3 regions of the Brevibacillus sp. AG162 genome follow, and region 3 is predicted to be linked to each of the others. Evidence: predicted binding sites of a transcription regulator. Region 3 holds the regulator's gene; each other region holds the start of a gene.

Region 1 (6,000 bases), on a different contig from region 3:
TCCCGCGAGCTCCTTTGGCTCAAACGGGTGGGCTTTTGTCATTGTTATTGCGGATCTTGCTTATTCAGGTTACGATCTCTTTCGGACTTTTGCTTCTGGGTGCCTTGCGTCTTGCTGCTGTGTCCTTGATTGCCGCCATTCTTCGTATTTCGATTGTTTGACATTAGAATCCCTTCCTTTTCATTCTGGTATTCATGCCAAACCTAGTATGTCCCAGACGGCTTATTCCTAATGAAGAATTACTTCGCTTCACCCATAAATACTTTCTTTCCGTCCTCATACTTGTACACGTATACGGAAGCAAAGTCGTTATCGCCTTTATCATTGAATGTTACGTTGACGAATTTGCCTTTGTAATCTTTGGTTTTGTGAACAGCTTCCAGCACTTGTTCACGAGTTGGCTTTTTGCCGCCGTTTGCTTTGATCGCTTCTTCCAGTCCGTTCAGCATAACACCCATGGAGTCATAGCCAAACGAAGTGAAAATCCCAACTTTGTTGCCTGTCGCGCTCTCGAAGTCTGTGATCCATTTCTTGCCGTCTTCGGTAGCACCAATATCGCCTACAGTAGAAGTAAAGACTACGTTATTGGCATTTTCCGCACCAGCAATTTTCACCATGTCAGCGGAGTCGTAGCCATCGCCACCCATGAAGACACCTTTGAAGCCTTTTTCACGTGCTTGCTTCACAATGATCCCTGCATCAGAGTAGTATCCACCGAAGTAGATCATCTCTGGATTTTTCGCAAGGATTTGGGTGATGATCGCACTATAATCCTTCTCGCCTGCCGTTACCCCTTCAAAGCCGAGAACTTGTACACCGTCTTTTTCAAATTGCTTTTTCACTTCTTCCGCAAGACCTTGTCCATAAGCAGCCTTGTCATGCATGACGAAAGCCGTTTTTACATTCAACTGATTTTTGGCAAAAATAGCAGCCTTGGAGCCTTGCTGATCATCACGCGCACAAATGCGGTGTACGATCTTCTTGCCTTGCTCAGTCAAATCTGATCCCGTTGCGGAAGGAGATACCATCACAAGCTTCTCTTGCTCGTATTGCGCTGCTGCTGTAATCGAAGCACCTGTTGTAGCATGGCCTACCACCCCGACTACATCAGGATTCGAAATCAACATTTGCGCGACTGCTACCCCTTGTTTCGGGTCAGCTTGGTCGTCTTGAGCGGACAATTGAACGTCAAAGCCAAGTGCTTTGAATGCCTCCGCCTTTTCTTTCAACGCATATTCAGCACCAGCTTTTGCTGTGCTTCCGTAATCGGAGTACTGACCAGACATCGGACCAACGACAGCAATCACGAGCTTCTCAGTTGCTCCGCTTGCACCGCCCGTGCTTCCTCCGCTATTATTGCTCGGCTGTGGTGTCGCGCTTTGTCCACCAGTCCCTGTACCTCCACCGCAGCCTGCGAGCAATGTGCTCAAAGCAAATGTTGCAGCCAGTATCGACAATGATTTCTGTTTTTTCATAGCAAAACATCCCCCTCTTTATTTATGAGCAAACTATGAATCACAATCTTATTGTAGGATATTTTAGAAAATTTGCAATAGAAATGATTAAAAGAAGAATCAATCAAAAAGCCTCTATCGCTGTCTGCTAATAGAGGCGTACACGTGTAGTATTGAGGCAGATAGCCACTTCTACGCATAGAAGTGGCTATCTTGATGAGAAGTTCCATTCATTTTTAGGAATTAATTGGAATGCTCAGCTTGTAAGTGAGCGTTTTTGCATCGTACTCTACTTTTGCACCCAATTCTTGGGCAATAAATACGAGAGGAACGAGTACTGCTCCGGTCACTGGACGTGGCGGATTTGCTACACTGGTTTCTTTGCCGTTTTTATAAGCAAAGTTTTTGTTTTCGTACATACGCAGAGCGTACGTGTTGTCTTTGGCAACCAGCAGAGATTTGGTCGTGCTATCCCAAGCTGCGGAACCACCCAAAGCAATCGCCAATGTGCTCGCATTCACATACGCAACACCATTTTCAGTAACGATTTCTTGTGGGAATGGGAACTCCTTGCCGTTTAGCTGAACCTTGATTTTTTGTTGCTGTACAGGAGCAGGAGCAGTTTGGGCAAACGCAGCCGTTGCCGCTACACTTCCTGTTAGAAGAGCCGCTGTCAGCATCATTGTCGAAAACTTGCGAAGCATAATGAACACCCCTCAAATATCATGAAATGAATTCCAATTTTGTAATGTTCGACACAAATCAACTTTTTCCTTCTTTTTTATCCCATACATTTCCTATGTAATTCTCTCGCCAAACATGACCAGACTAATGAAAAAATAAATATCCCGCGAACAAATGTTTTTGTGCACAACCTGTGTATAACATTGTGGATAACTTTCGAAAGTGAGGTTTGCCATGGCAGGGGAACGTTTTTTTCTCATTTATCAAGAGGCCAGTGACGAAGAATGCTTATTGACCATTGAACCATACAAAGACCAACAGGAGCTAGCGGAAGCCATCAATCAATTGCAAGCCAAACAAGTCGATGAGTATACGATCATCAAGGGAAAAAAGATGAAAGCCACGCTGAAACTCGCCGTCGATTTGACCGAAGCCGATGAGAATTCCAAGGAATGAATGTTTTCTTTTTCGAGTAGGTTTAGACAGAGGGAAATTGGCAAACATGGTAGTGAGGGAGCGCACTTATGTGTTTGACCTTCATTGACCTTTTGTGTATGATATTGTTACAAAGAGAGGAGGAAGACTAGATGCATATGAATTTAATTCCAACCGTCATTGAACAGACAAACCGCGGGGAACGTGCTTACGACATTTATTCCCGCCTGCTCAAAGACCGCATCATCTTTCTGGGAACCCCAATCAACGACACCGTAGCCAATATCGTTGTGGCACAGTTGTTGTTCCTTCAGGCGGAAGATCCGGAGAAAGACATTCACTTGTACATAAACAGCCCAGGCGGTTCTATTACTGCTGGTATGGCGATTTACGATACTATGCACTTCATCAAGCCTGATGTATCCACCATTTGTATCGGAATGGCTGCTTCGATGGGAGCATTCCTGCTGGCTGCTGGGGCAAAAGGCAAGCGTTTTGCTCTGCCAAACAGTGAAGTCATGATCCACCAACCATTGGGTGGTGCCCAAGGACAAGCGAGCGACATTGAGATTGCCGCAAAACGTATTTTGAAGATGCGTGATCATCTGAACACCATCCTGGCTGATCGCACTGGACAGCCTTTGGAGCGCATCCAAAAGGATACCGATCGCGACAACTTCCTCTCTGCCGCAGAAGCAGTAGAGTATGGATTGATTGACAAAGTCATCACTTCCGAACCGTCTTCCAAAAAATAAGCGATACGTAGTAAAAAAGAAGCACTCGTGCCTGGACTACTGGCCGAGTGTTCTTTTGTATGCCGAGCAAACCCCAAGGGCTTCCCTTCGTTTGCTCGGCTTTTTCGATGGGTCATTGTGATACTTCCATTAACTGACTGACGTAGACAGTCTGGCTATGTGCTGGATTTTTTTCGTCATGCACACGTGCTGTCGAGGTTTTTTCGTCTACAGCATCGATCCAAACAGCTTGTCCCTCGTACTCTACCTTGATATGGTCGTCGGATTTCATGATGGATTGTGCTCTCGTTACATTCATAAGCGGCTCCCCCTCTACTGGTCATCGTCAAGGACTTGCTTGGCTGATGTAGCCCCTGTCATCGTGTCTACAGACGTTTCTTCAATCAGGCCGTTTTGGTCGGAAACAACTCCGCCCCCCAGTCCCTCGTTCACCATCCGATCAATGTCCATATCATAACAATCGCGGCCTTCGTAACACTTATCACGGTTACTCATGTCTCATCCCTCCTTCATGCAATATACATGGTTAGAAATGCCCTGCCCGAAGTGAATTGATACATATTCATCAAGATGACCAACAAAAAAAGACACCTCCCTAAAAGGGAAAAGTGTCTCTCGTGACTCTATTCTTCCTTGCTTACCAAATTCGTAAGGCTGGTGACTGCCTGGGAGGCATCCGGCCCTTCTGCCAAAATGGTAATTTCCGTTCCAGAACTGATTGCGAGGCTCATGATACCCATGATGCTTTTCGCATTGACCTTCTTGTTGCCTTTTTCAACGAATACTTCCGATGCAAAACGGTTAGCTTCCTGTACGAAAAAGGCTGCTGGACGAGCTTGCAAACCGGTCTTTAACTGAACCACGACCTGCTGTTGAACCATGAATGGACCTCCTTACTTGTAGACTATTATCCTTTAGTATATCATGCATCTACATCGAAATATTTTGTTTTTCTCGTATTTTGTCAGCGATTTCGTTAATTTTTCGCAAGCGGTGGTTAATGCCCGATTTGCTTACTACTCCGCTTGGCACCATCTCGCCCAATTCTTTCAAATTGATGTCAGGATGAGCCACTCGAAGCTCCGCGACCTCACGCAGACGTTTTGGCAAATTCTCCAATCCCATCTCTTGATCGATGAGCTGAATATTTTCCATTTGTCTCGTGGCTGCATTCACCGTTTTGTTTATGTTGGCGATTTCACAATTGTGTAAACGGTTTACCGAGTTCCGCATGTCCTTTACGATTCGGACGTCCTCGAAATACAGAAGCGCCTGATGAGCCCCTATCAAGCTCAAAAACTCTGTAATCTTTTCGCCTTCTTTGATATAGAGAACATACCCTTTTTTCCGCTCGATGCACTTGGCATTTAGTTTATACCGATTGGCGATCTTGGTCAATGCTTCGCAAAAATCCTGATAGGAAGTGAAAATCTCCAGATGGTAGCTGGATGCCTCTGGATGATTTACAGATCCCCCCGCCAAAAAAGCACCCCGCAAATAAGCAGCGCGGCAACAGGATTTTTTCACGATCTCAGGAGCGATTCCTGGAATAAACGATAGGCTTTGATCCATGATGCCCAAGTCCTGCAAGATCTCATTGGCCTTATTCGGAATACGCACAATGTAGACGTTGTTCTTTTTCAGACGCATTTTTTTGCGAACCAGCAGTTCAGCGTGTATCTGAAACAACCTCTTGATTAATGTGTAAATGCGTCGGGCAATCGCCGCGTTCTCTGTCGTCACATCCAGCACCAGTCGTCCGGCTCCAAACTGCAGACTTCCATTCATCCGAATCAAGGCTGAGAGCTCTGCCTTGCTGCAGCAATCGGCACCCTCCGTCATGGTCAGTTCTTTTTTGGTATGCGCGGCGAATGACATCGACTTCACTACTCCTTCTCTATCTTCAGCACCTTCCGTCTACGTTTGACGAGTGACACAACCTGCTTGCTGACAGCATGTGCATCATGACGTAGGTAGCCATCCTCAAATGTGACTAACGGCTTCGCCACCACATGCAGACCGAGTTGGCGCAATTGCTTTAGGTCACATCGGACAGGAGCTGCTCCTTTTTCCGCGTATTTGTCCAATACATGGGTAGGCAGCTCGGCTGAATTGACAATGATCGTATCCAGAAATGGTCTATCTACATGTTCATACATGACATTCACGTGCTTGGATGCAGAAAAACCGTCTGTCTCCCCCGGTTGTGTCATGACGTTACAAATGTAGATTTTCGGGGCTTGTGCGCGTGTAATCGCTTCAAATAACCCGCGTACTAATAAATTGGGCAGAATGCTCGTGTACAAGCTGCCAGGCCCAATCAAAATGGCATCCGCGTCGGCAATGGCCATCAGGGCCTCGCTCAGAGGAACAGCATCCTCCGGATCAAGGAACACCCGCTTGATTTCTTTGCCAGTCAACGGTATTTGGGATTCTCCGATTACGAGAGATCCATCTGTCATTTCCGCTTTCAACCGAATCGATTGCGTGGAAGCTGGCAATACATCTCCACGCACTGCCAAAACCCCGCTTAATGTTTTGACTGCGGTGACAAAATCTCCAGTGATTTCGTTCATCGCTGCAAGTAATAGATTTCCCAAATTATGCCCGGCTAATCCCGTGCCTGTGGAAAAACGATACTGCATGACTTTTTCCATCAGCGGCTCTGTATC
Region 2 (6,000 bases), on a different contig from region 3:
TCAATGTCAGTGATGATGGGGAAAACAACATCGTGCTCGTTCCGGGTGCGAATGCGCTCGTCAGTACGGAGCATATTGCAGACAATCTGTCTATTTTAAAGGACAGCGACGTCGTATTGCTCCAACTGGAAATCCCGATGAATGTCGTGGAATATACAGCCAAAGAGGCTGCTCGACTCGGCAAGCTGGTCATTTTAAATCCGGCACCTGCACGCGAGCTATCCAGTGAACTATTAACCCATGTACATACCCTAACCCCAAATGAAACAGAGCTTTCTATTCTCACGGGAATGCCCGTATCCACGATTGACGAAGTGCATGCCGCAGCCAAAAAGCTTTTGTCTGGCGGACCAAAGCGCGTCATCGTGACGTTGGGGGAAAAGGGCGCTCTCTTAGTAACCTCCGATGAGGCGACCCACATCCCGGCTTTCCGCGTAGAGCCAGTGGATACAACTGCGGCAGGCGATTCCTTTACGGCAGCATTTGCGGTTGGGATCACACAAGGAATGACAGAAACGGAAGCGGCCACTTTTGCCAGCAAAGTAGCAGCGATTGTCGTTACAAGGAATGGTGCGCAACCATCCCTGCCTACGTTCGATGAAGTACAAGCATACTCTTTTTAATGGGGGGAGAATAATGATGAAGGTCAATTTAGCTGAAAAGTTTTCGTTATTCCATGAGCATTGGAATCCCAAAATTGCAGGAGAACTTAATGATTCCTATGTAAAGCTAGCGAAATTAAAAGGAGAGTTTGTCTGGCATCAGCATGAAAATGAGGATGAGATGTTCTTAGTTGTGAAAGGGCAACTGCTTATTAAGTTTCGTGATAAAGATGTTTGGTTAAACGAAGGGGAATTTCTCATTGTTCCAAAAGGTGTAGAGCATATGCCGGTTGCAGAGGAAGAGGTTCATGTATTGTTGCTTGAACCAAAGACGACGCTGAATACTGGCGATCAAGTAAACGAAAAAACAGTAACAGATTTAGAGACGATATAATCCATGATCAAGCCTATTTTGAGAGATGATTTTCAAAATGGGCTTTTTCTATATGCATGGATGGATTACAGTTGCAGACATCTCATTTGTTGACCGATCGGTACATAATGTGTAAAATTTCCATAACAGTTGGAAACGAAGGGAGGATTCCGTTGAGCAAACGCGGCAGACCTCGTGATTTTGATTACACTTCTATCGTAGATGTGGCCATGAAAACATTTTGGTCAAAAGGCTACAATGGTTGTTCTACGCATGATTTATGCAGTGATACTGGACTAGGAAAAGGCAGCTTGTACAATACGTTTGGCAGCAAGCAGGACCTGTATCTAGCAGTGGTGGAACACTATCACGAAACGGGTATTCGTGAACAGCGGGCATTATTGGAAAGTCCGGGTTCCGTGAAAGAACGGTTGCAAAATTTTTTAGCTTGGGCATTGGTGGAAGACTTTGAATCAACGAATCCAAAGGGATGTTTGTTGATCAATGCGGGATTGGAACGGGCAAAAGACGAACCCAAGATTGAAGAAATCGTCTCCAGACATGTTGAACTTCTAAAGCAAGCCATGGAAAAAGTGATGGAGGAAGGCTTGCAAACGGGCGAAATCCCCCAAAAACGATCTGCTGTGGATTTGGCAAGCCTATTTTTAAGCAGCTACTACGGCTTCCGTGTGTTGAATACATCTACACAAAATCGGACATTGGCTGAACAAATCATGAGTGGCACCATGGAATCTATCTTCGGCGCGTAATGCGCTCTTTTTTTGAGTGATTTTTGTACCGATTGTTACAATAATGAGCGAGGGGTGTTCCTTCATGCCGTCGATGATTTATTTGTTAGCGGTAGCAATTTTTGCGATGACGACTTCTGAATTTATGGTGGCCGGGATGATGAATGAGCTTGCCGATGATTTCGGTGTATCGATTCCCTCCATCGGGTATTTCATTACGGCGTATGCGGGTGCAATGGTGATAGGAGGCCCGATCCTAACAGCAACTCTCCTGCACATTCGCCGAAAACAAGCGCTGCTTTCATTGGTTGCCGTCTTCTTTATTGGTCAAGCGTTAGGAGCAATGGCTTGGAATTACGAGTCGATGATGCTTGCGCGTATCCTAACGGGTATCGCTTCATCCGCAGCGTTTGGCATCTCCGTCAGTATTTCAGCCAGCTTGGTTCCCCCTCATTCACGGGGAAAGGCAGCTTCGATTGTTTTGGCAGGCTTAATGATTGCTACTGTCATCGGACTCCCTCTGACAACCGTGATTGCACAATATTTCGGCTGGAGAATGAGCTTTTGGGCTGTTGCAGTAGTCGTATTGCTATCAGGGATCTTGATTCAATGGTTGCTCCCTTCCTCCGCACAAAAGGACCAGATGAATGGAAAGGATGAGCTTGCCAGTTTTCAAAATCCGCACCTTTGGGCCGCGTATGCAACGAGTATGCTGATCATTGGCGGTACCTTCGCAGCGTTTAGTTATTTTACTCCGATTCTTACGGATGTAACGGCATTTTCGGCTGCGAGCATCCCGTATTTGCTTGCGCTTTATGGGATCGCGACCGTGATCGGAAATATCGTGATTGGCAGATTTGCTGATCGTTTCACCATGCGAATCCTTGTAACGGGATTAAGCATGCTCGTAGCGGCATTGGTTCTGTTTGCCGTAGGCGCCGAAAATAAATGGATCGCTGTGCTGTCCATTGTTCTGATTGGGTTGACGGGCGTAGCGATGAATCCGGCCATGATCGCACGCGTCATGAATACAGCAGGCAGTGGGACGATGGTAAACACTGTGCATACTTCCTTTATTACATTGGGTGTTGCGATTGGATCTTCCTTAGGGGGGATCGGGATCAGCAGTGGCTATGGGCTTGTTTCACCATTGTGGGTAGGTGCTTGTTTAGCTGGTATTGGGTTACTTTCAATCGTTCCCTATCTGCAAAAGAGCAAAGTGTAAAAAACCATACAATCCCTCTTGAAAGTCAAAAAAGGTCAAACTATAATAAAGTCAACGAAGGTCAGGGAAGGTCAAAGATCTTCTGAATTCCAAAACAACGCTTTTGGGGGGATTGAATATGCATTGTGAAATCTGCAAACAACGAGAAGCAACTGTGACTGTTCATATACGTGTACAAAATCAGCAACAAAAATACGATCTGTGCCAGGATTGCAAAACAAAGCTGACCAACAAAATGGGAGTAGGGATGGGCTTTAGTCCTTTCTCCTCCTTCTCTGGACTGGATGAGTTCCTGCAAGGCTTTGCCCAAGGCCGGGTGAATCCGGGCAAATCGTCCAGCCAACCGCAGCCACAAGCACCAGAGCGTGGCGGAGGCATCCTCGATGACCTGGGCCGTAATCTAAACGATGCGGCGCGTGCCGGACTGATTGATCCTGTGATTGGACGCGAACAGGAAATTGAGCGTGTCATTGAGATTTTGAACCGACGCAACAAGAACAATCCGGTTCTGATCGGGGAGCCAGGGGTCGGGAAGACAGCGATTGCGGAGGGGCTCGCCCTGCGTATTACGGAAGGGCAAGTACCGACCAAGCTGAAAAACAAGCAGGTGTACATTTTAGATGTCGCCTCTCTGGTTGCAGGAACGGGAATTCGTGGACAGTTCGAGGAAAAAATGAAGCAAGTGATTGCCGAGCTGCAAAAACGCAAAAACGTCATCCTGTTTGTTGATGAGATTCATCTTCTGGTGGGAGCAGGCTCAGCGGAAGGATCAATGGATGCTGGGAACATCCTGAAGCCTGCACTGGCTCGCGGTGAGTTGCAGCTGATTGGGGCAACTACGTTAAAAGAGTATCGCGTGATTGAAAAAGACGCTGCTCTGGAGCGCCGCCTGCAGCCAGTCATGGTCAAGGAACCAACCGTAGAACAAGCCATCGAGATTTTGAAAGGATTGCGTCCGAAATACGAAGCATTCCACCAAGTCGCTTACTCGGATGATGTCATTCGTGCCTGCGTGGAATACTCCCATCGTTATATTCAGGATCGCTTCTTGCCTGACAAGGCGATTGACCTCATGGATGAAGTGGGCTCGCGTTTGAACCTGCGATCCTCCGCAGTTGATACGGCAGAGCTGCATGAGCGGCTGGCGCAAATCAATCAGGAGAAAAAGGAAGCAACGGAGCAAGAGGCCTACGAACGAGCTGCCCGTCTGAGAGACGAGGAAGCGGGTATTCTAGAGAAGCTGGATCAGATCGAGGGCAAGGAGCAACGCGTTCAGGTTGACGTCACGGACATTCAAGCCTTGATCGAGCAAAAGACTGGGATTCCTGTTACGAAGCTGCAAAGTGATGAGCAGATGAAAATGAAAAACCTGGCAGCTCATTTGGAAGCAAAAGTCATTGGTCAATCCGAGGCGGTCACACAAGTAGCGAAGGCGATTCGACGCAGTCGTGCAGGTCTGAAACCGAAAAACAGACCGATTGCTTCCTTCCTGTTCGTCGGTCCGACTGGCGTAGGGAAAACAGAGCTGTCCAAAGCGCTGGCAGAGGAGCTGTTTGGTACCCGCGATTCCATGATCCGCCTCGATATGAGCGAGTACATGGAGAAGCACTCGGTATCCAAATTGATTGGTTCTCCTCCTGGCTACGTCGGGCATGAAGAAGCAGGTCAGCTGACAGAGCGCGTACGCCGCAACCCGTACAGCATTATCCTGCTGGATGAGATCGAAAAAGCACACCCGGACGTGATGCACATGTTCCTGCAAATTCTGGAGGATGGTCGTCTGACAGACAGTCAGGGTCGTACAGTGAATTTTAAGGAGACGGTCATCATTGCGACTAGCAATGCCGGTGTGAGCGAGCGTAAAATCTCCGTTGGCTTTGGAGCACAAGCACCCGAACCTGCAACCGTGCTGGATTCTTTGGGAGCGTACTTCAAGCCGGAGTTCCTGAACCGCTTCGACTCGATCATTTCCTTTGCCCATCTGGGAAAACAGGATTTGGTCAAAATCGTCGATCTGCTGCTGCAAGATGTCATGGGCAATCTGTCTGAGCAAGGAATGGAGATCAGCGTGACAGATGCCGCAAAAGAAAAGCTGGCTGAGCTGGGCTACAACCCTTCCTTCGGGGCACGTCCATTGCGTCGCGTGATTCAGCAATACGTCGAGGATGGCATTGCGGATTTGGTGATGGAAGAAGACAATGTAACAGCCATGGTCATTGATGTAGAAGATGATGTGATTCGTGTGAAAAAAGGATAACAGTCGTAAAAAAAGAAACCCCAATGTGGGGTTTCTTTGCTTTTTGTTATCGACTTTATTTATTCATGACTTTCTCATTGATGCCATTGCTGACGCCAGTACTTTCCATTTTCAGCTGGCGGCGCTTGGTGACGATTTTCTTCACCCATAATCCAACCAAGATGAGCGGCACCACGGTGAGAAAGATATAGAGAGAAACGTCATGGACCATATTTTCCGCCATTTTGCCGTAAAAATAAAACAAAAATCCGACTGCGTAAAATTTGACTGCCCGTCCAATTGCCGCATACCCGATCAATTTCCACAACGGGAAGTTCAAGCAACCCGACATGATAGTAAATACTTTAAACGGAATCGGTGTAAACGAACCAATGAAGATCGCGACTTCGCCCTTCTTTTGAAACATCTCTGTGGCAGAATCAATCCATTCCTTTTTGAGGATTTTGTAAAGAACGGATTTGCCTAGTACTTTACCGAGAAAATAACCGACGGGTGTCCCTAACAGACAAGCGATGTAGCCTACCGTTGCAATCCACAATGCCTGCGAAGGATCAACGAGGCTGAGTGGCACTTGAAGAAAGAAGGCAGGAACGGGAAAGATGACTGCGTCTGCAAAAGAATGGATGAACATTCCCATATAGCCGTATTCCATTAAGAAATCTAAAATGTTCTGAAACATCTATTTCTCCTTTGTCATTCTATCGTTAACTGCCAGTCATCAACTCAATCGAGTCGGATCGTACCAGGTCTGCGCGATTTGTCGGAATATTCAGCTTCACACCGAGTAAGCCCAA
Region 3 (6,000 bases):
GCATCCTCGTCACCGAAAAGCGTCTCTGCCACAGCACGAGCCAATTCTGTTTTACCCACACCGGTAGGTCCCAGGAAGATAAACGAGCCGATCGGGCGTTTTGGGTCTTTCAGACCAGCACGGGCACGGCGAATCGCACGCGAGATGGATTTGACTGCTTCATCTTGACCAATGACGCGATCGTGCAGAATCTCTTCCATCTTCAATAAGCGCTCTGTTTCTTCTTCCTTCAGCTTCAACACAGGAATACCCGTCCAGCTCGCCACTACTTGTGCGATGTCTTCCGGCGTAACCTCCATGTTCAACTGGCCTTGGCGCTCTTTCCAGTCTTTTTTCGTTTTATCCAGTTCTTCACGCAGTTTTTGCTCCTGATCGCGAAGGGCTGCTGCTTCCTCGAACTCTTGTGATTGTACGGCAGCGTCTTTTTCCTTGCGCACCTCTTCCAGACGTCCCTCCAGCTCTTTGAGGTTTGGTGGAACCGTAAAGGATTGCAAGCGTACCTTGGATGCCGCCTCGTCGACCAGGTCGATAGCCTTGTCAGGCAGGAAGCGTTCCGTAATATAGCGGTCAGACAGTTTTACTGCCTGCTCGATTGCTTCATCGGTAATTTTGACACGATGGTGGGCTTCGTAACGATCACGAAGGCCATGCAGGATACGAATAGCATCCTCCGCTGTCGGTTCATCCACTTGAATCGGTTGGAAACGACGTTCCAATGCCGCGTCTTTTTCGATGTACTTGCGATATTCATCCAGCGTAGTGGCCCCTACGCACTGCAGCTCGCCACGTGCCAGAGCTGGCTTCAAAATGTTGGAGGCATCAATAGCGCCTTCTGCTCCACCGGCACCAATCAAGGTGTGCAGCTCATCAATAAACAGGATGATGTTTCCTGCTTGGCGAATTTCGTCCATGATTTTTTTCAGACGATCTTCGAACTCACCGCGATACTTGGTTCCCGCAACAACGGTTCCCATATCGAGTGTCATAACGCGCTTATCACGAAGGGTCTCCGGAATTTCGTTGTTCACGATTTTTTGGGCAAGACCTTCTGCGATAGCTGTTTTTCCGACGCCAGGCTCCCCAATCAAAACAGGGTTGTTCTTGGTACGTCTGCTAAGTACTTGAATCACACGCTCGATTTCTTTTTGGCGACCGATGACCGGGTCCAGCCCGCCATCACGAGCGATTGCAGTCAGATCCCGAGCCAAACCATCAAGTGTCGGCGTATTCGCCGCTGGATTCCCTCCAGACGGTTGATGAGATGCCATCATTTCCGAGCTGCCAAGAAGCTGGAGCACCTGTTGGCGTGCCTTGTTCAGGCTAACGCCCAGATTGTTCATGATTCTCGCAGCAATGCCTTCTCCTTCACGGATCAAGCCAAGCAGAATATGTTCAGTCCCCACATAGGTATGACCCAGCTTGCGGGCTTCGTCCATCGACAGTTCAATGACCTTTTTGGCGCGAGGTGTATAGTTTGGTGTGTAATTACTACCGGACTGCTCTGTTCCTCGCCCGATTAACGACTCCACTTCACTCTGGATTTTATCGAGGCCAAGCCCAAGTGATTGCAGTGCCTTCGCCGCAATCCCTTCGCCTTCTCGAATGAGTCCCAGCAGCACATGCTCTGTCCCAATATCTTTGTGTCCAAGACGAACCGCCTCTTCCAGGGCAAGCGCCAGTACTTTTTGTGCTCGTTCTGTAAAACGTCCAAACATCATATCGTACACCTCCGTATAACCGTGTTTATTCTCTATATGGTTAACAATTGCGTGATACCATTACGATTACTCTTGTGTTTCTACTACGCGCAGACGTTCGCGGATCAGCCTTGCCCTTCTTTCGTCGCGTTGGTCCGGAGTAAGCTTTTGCCCAGCATGGTGTTGTAAAAAACCAGGCTGTGTCGTGACCAACAGTTCGTTTAGGACCAGCGGAGATACATTTGGAATGATGCCTAGATCAATCCCCAGACGCACATCGGACAGGCGCTGAGCCGCTTCCTTGGACTCTACCGTGCGAGCGTACATCAGGATGCCATACGACCGAAAAATCCGATCCTCCAAAGAAACCCGCGTATGCTCCAGCAAATAAGTACGTGCCACACGCTCTTGCTCAATAATCTGTCTGGCTACACCGTAGAGATTGGAAAGGATATCCGACTCAGACATCCCCAGTGTGACCTGATTGGATAACTGAAAAAGATTCCCTAGAGCTTCGCTGCCTTCTCCGTAAATTCCTCTAACGACTAGACCAACTTGATTAATTGCCTGTAAAATTCTGCTGATCTGCTGCGTCATCACCAAAGCCGGCAAGTGCAGCATCACAGATGCACGAATTCCCGTACCCACATTGGTTGGGCAGCTTGTAAGATAACCTCGTGTTTCGTCGAATGCGTAGTTCAAGTTTTTCTCAAATATGTCGTCTATCTTCGTACCTATTTCCCATGCCTCGTTCAAACGAAACCCGGGTAATAGTACCTGTATTCGAATGTGGTCTTCTTCATTAACCATGATGCTGACGGACTCATCTTCACGAAGCAATACGGCACCTTTGCGAGATTCCTCTGCCAGATGAGGGCTAATCAGATGCTTTTCAACGAGCACGCGTTTTTCTAACGGGTTAATTTGGTCCATATGGATGACCTGAAGCTGATGCCTTTTGCGCATGGCCTCCGAATCGCTTACTTCCGTTACCTTTCTGACGACTTCCTCGCCCTGCGAGTCCGTTGCCAATAACGGAAAGGGGTGCTGGCGCAGGTTACGGGCGATACGCAGCCGTGTACTTATGACAATGTCGGAATCAGGACCTTCTCCTTTCATCCAATTGCTCCACGGGTTTTGCATAAACTGCTTCTGGGACATAACCAGCTAACCTCCCTTGCTACGATTGGGCCATTTTTTGTTCCAGCGCTCGAATTCGATCACGCATCTCTGCTGCCTTCTCGAACTCTTCACTGGCGACATGACTTTGCAGCGCTTGCTTCAGTTGCTCCAGCTCTTTGCGGATCTTCAGTTTGCCACCGGTTCGCTCTGGTACTTTTCCAATATGCTGTGTGTTTCCATGAATCCGGCGGAAAAGTGGGTCCAGTCGATCACCCAAAAAGGTGTAGCAATCACTACAGCCAAATCGGCCGCTTTTACTGAATTGAGCATATGTGAGTCCACATGTTTCGCATTGAAGCGGCTTATTCGTTGCCGTTTCGCGTCCATTCTTTTGCATGGGATCAAATTTTAAAAGTCCTGACAGGAGATTGTTGATGCTGAAGTTGTGAAAGCCGGTAAAGACGTCCCCTTTTTCATGAGCACACTGCTCGCAAATATGGTATTCGGTTTTTTCGCCATTGACGATTTTCGTCAAATGAAGTGTCGCCGGTCGTTTTCCGCATTCCTCACAGTTCATAACATCCTACCTCCTTTTACTTCAACAAGATTGCTGCGATCATCTGCTTTAAAATATTTGCCCGCAAACGATCCCGCAATTCAGCTTCTAGGGTCAATACGTTTCGCGAGGTAGCGATTTTCATCAAGGTGGCTTCTCTGATGTTGACTAAACCTTCCTCCAATAGTCTTTCTACGATCGCATTTCCTACGCTCTGACTGATGCTCTCACCAATCAGTTCTTCTGTTAACAATTCCTGCAAGCGTGCTTTGCTGACAATCTGCACCTTGCGGATGCGAATATACCCGCCGCCCCCGCGCTTACTCTCTACGATGTAACCTTTTTGAACGGTAAAGCGCGTATTGATGACGTAATTGATCTGAGACGGCACACATTGAAAATGGTCGGCAAGCTCACTACGCTGAATCTCGATCGATCCATTGGGACTGTTTGTAATGATGCTTTTCAAGTGATGTTCAATGATGTCCGAGATATTACGCAAGTCATCGCCTCCTATTCCTCTGTGTTTGTTCTTATGAGGTTACCTATTGACTTTGACTATCTTTGACGTTAATTATAATGGGTTTAGTGCGTGCCCGCAAGTGTCCCTTACACATTCTAGTGTGGGCAAAAGAGGGTCGCTTGAAACTTGGGCATGATCAACAAAAAAACCACTCCCTGAGGAATGGTTTATGTTTGCTCTTGTGTATTGGTGTCGATTGCTGGCAAATGATTCAGTAGCTGAGAGAAGCTGGTGATGATGACATCTGCCCCATCAAGCTCGCCCGGTTTGGCAAAACCAAAGTCGCATCCAATGGTAAATAAACCGTTTGTCTTACCTGCTTCCACATCGGAGTGACGATCTCCTACCATGATGGCCTGCCCGATTTTGTAATCAGACAACAATTTGGCAACCAGGTCATTTTTGGAATGCGTACGGAAACGGCCAGCTGAGTACAGATCAGTCATCAGCGGCTTTAACTCGTATTCCTGACAAATGGCATCGATGTACTCTCCCTGCCCATTGCTTGCTACAAATAAAGCAAATCCTTTTTCATGCAGCTTTTCTAAGGTTGATATTACATCCGGATATAGCTCGGTCACTCGTTCTTTGAGTAACTGGATTTCATTGTCTAGCAAGAAGTCGTCTGCTGAGCGAATGGCTTCCTCACTCGCGCCCGGCAACAATTTGTCCCAGATCTGCTCGATTGTCATTCCCAGTACATTGATCAGTTCACGTTCGTCAGGGGTTTCCCCTTGCCATAGCCCTTTTTGACGAAGCTGGTCAAACGTTCGAATAAATGCAGGGGTCGACAGCTTTTCTGTTTGCAGCAACGTGCCATCCATATCAAATAATATGGCGAATGGTACAGTCATAGGTTCCTCCATTTTGTCTGGCTAGGCAGCTATTCTACTTCTCCTGGCAACATATTCATATCATCCAAGATAAATTCGGTAATTCGTTGTGCAGCATCCGGCTTCGAGATTTTCTGTCCCATTCTACGCATATATTCCACCTTGGACGGGCTATGCAATAGTTCATCGATAAAGTAAATCAACTGCTCCGATAGATTTGCGTGTACTGCACATCCATTATTGAGCAAAAAGTGGCTATTCCTCTCTTCCTGACCAGGCAGAGGGTTGTAAATTATCATGGGTACCCGCTTACTCATTACTTCAGCTGATGTGAGTCCGCCTGATTTGGTGACAATTAAATCTGCCGTTTCCAAGTATTCGTGGAAGTTATTGATGAATTTTAGCGGAACGACTTCATGGCGATACGTACGATTTACAACTTTATTGTACAGCTTGTCGTTTGTCCCCGTTAACACAAAGGTTTTCAGAGGAATATTAATCTCTTCTAGCCCATCTAATACCTTTTCCATCGAGCCGAGACCCAATCCGCCCCCTGACAGAATAATGCTCTTTTGTTCAGGAGCGAGGCCAAGCTTTTGCCGAATCAAATCGGGTTCCAATGGCAAACTGAATTTTTTCATGATGGGAATGCCCATCGGAATGAATTTTTGATGGTCCTGTCGATAAACGTCCAACAGATAATACAGTTGTTCATGGCCGATGAAGTAATAATTGATATGGTGATTTATCCATGAAGGATGGATGGTATAGTCGGTAATGATCGTATAGATTGGTTCCTTCCAATCGTTTCTTCCTTTCAGTACGGAGAGCATACAGCTTGCAAACGGATGCGTAGCAATAAAGGCATCAGGCTGTACGCTGTTGATCAGCTTTTTCAGTTTGTTTGCCAATAACTTATTCATCAGCACATTCATATCGAAGAAACGGGTTTTTTCTGTATTATGATAAATTCTGCCCCACATCTTGGGCGACAGCCTTAACAGATTCATATAGCTTTCCAGCAAAATCTTGTGAAAGGTGGGGCTAATATATTCCAACGTATCGATGATCATTGATGTACAACCACTCTCAGCCAAGCTTTCTTGCATGGCCCGCGCTGCCTGGTTGTGTCCGTTACCGATGGAAGCGGAAAAGATTAGAATTTTTTTCATGAACGATTCTCCTTCATAACCTCGCCTACTCCAACGCCTGGATCAGGTACCTTCTCATGTTAGTCTACCCCAAGACCCGTCTGCAAGAGGGAACTTG

Evidence for each region. Region 3 encodes CtsR, which represses protease genes until heat stress. Its sites were predicted from a motif close to ATGGTCAATAAAGGTCAAACA; they were not measured.
Region 1: the regulator CtsR is predicted to act here: its motif matches at 2,666-2,686, upstream of clpP (ATP-dependent Clp endopeptidase proteolytic subunit ClpP).
Region 2: the regulator CtsR is predicted to act here: its motif matches at 3,007-3,027, upstream of FB479_RS17835 (ATP-dependent Clp protease ATP-binding subunit).

Annotation. Positions count from the first base shown of each region.
Region 1 is NZ_VFNO01000008.1:247,081-253,080, forward strand. It holds gene FB479_RS22725 (branched-chain amino acid ABC transporter substrate-binding protein) at 240-1,475, opposite strand; gene FB479_RS22730 (copper amine oxidase N-terminal domain-containing protein) at 1,691-2,158, opposite strand; gene FB479_RS22735 (hypothetical protein) at 2,373-2,594, shown strand; gene clpP (ATP-dependent Clp endopeptidase proteolytic subunit ClpP) at 2,732-3,328, shown strand; gene FB479_RS22745 (H-type small acid-soluble spore protein) at 3,441-3,626, opposite strand; gene FB479_RS22750 (hypothetical protein) at 3,641-3,823, opposite strand; gene FB479_RS22755 (HPr family phosphocarrier protein) at 3,952-4,209, opposite strand; gene whiA (DNA-binding protein WhiA) at 4,259-5,206, opposite strand; gene FB479_RS22765 (gluconeogenesis factor YvcK family protein) at 5,215-6,000, opposite strand, start outside.
Region 2 is NZ_VFNO01000005.1:332,513-338,512, reverse strand. It holds gene rbsK (ribokinase) at 1-623, shown strand, start outside; gene FB479_RS17850 (cupin domain-containing protein) at 634-996, shown strand; gene FB479_RS17845 (TetR/AcrR family transcriptional regulator) at 1,149-1,745, shown strand; gene FB479_RS17840 (MFS transporter) at 1,810-2,949, shown strand; gene FB479_RS17835 (ATP-dependent Clp protease ATP-binding subunit) at 3,068-5,206, shown strand; gene FB479_RS17830 (YqaA family protein) at 5,262-5,885, opposite strand.
Region 3 is NZ_VFNO01000017.1:57,485-63,484, forward strand. It holds gene FB479_RS30085 (ATP-dependent Clp protease ATP-binding subunit) at 1-1,718, opposite strand, end outside; gene mcsB (protein-arginine kinase McsB) at 1,785-2,858, opposite strand; gene mcsA (protein-arginine kinase activator protein McsA) at 2,878-3,396, opposite strand; gene FB479_RS30100 (CtsR family transcriptional regulator) at 3,413-3,877, opposite strand; gene FB479_RS30105 (HAD hydrolase-like protein) at 4,066-4,752, opposite strand; gene FB479_RS30110 (MGDG synthase family glycosyltransferase) at 4,782-5,903, opposite strand.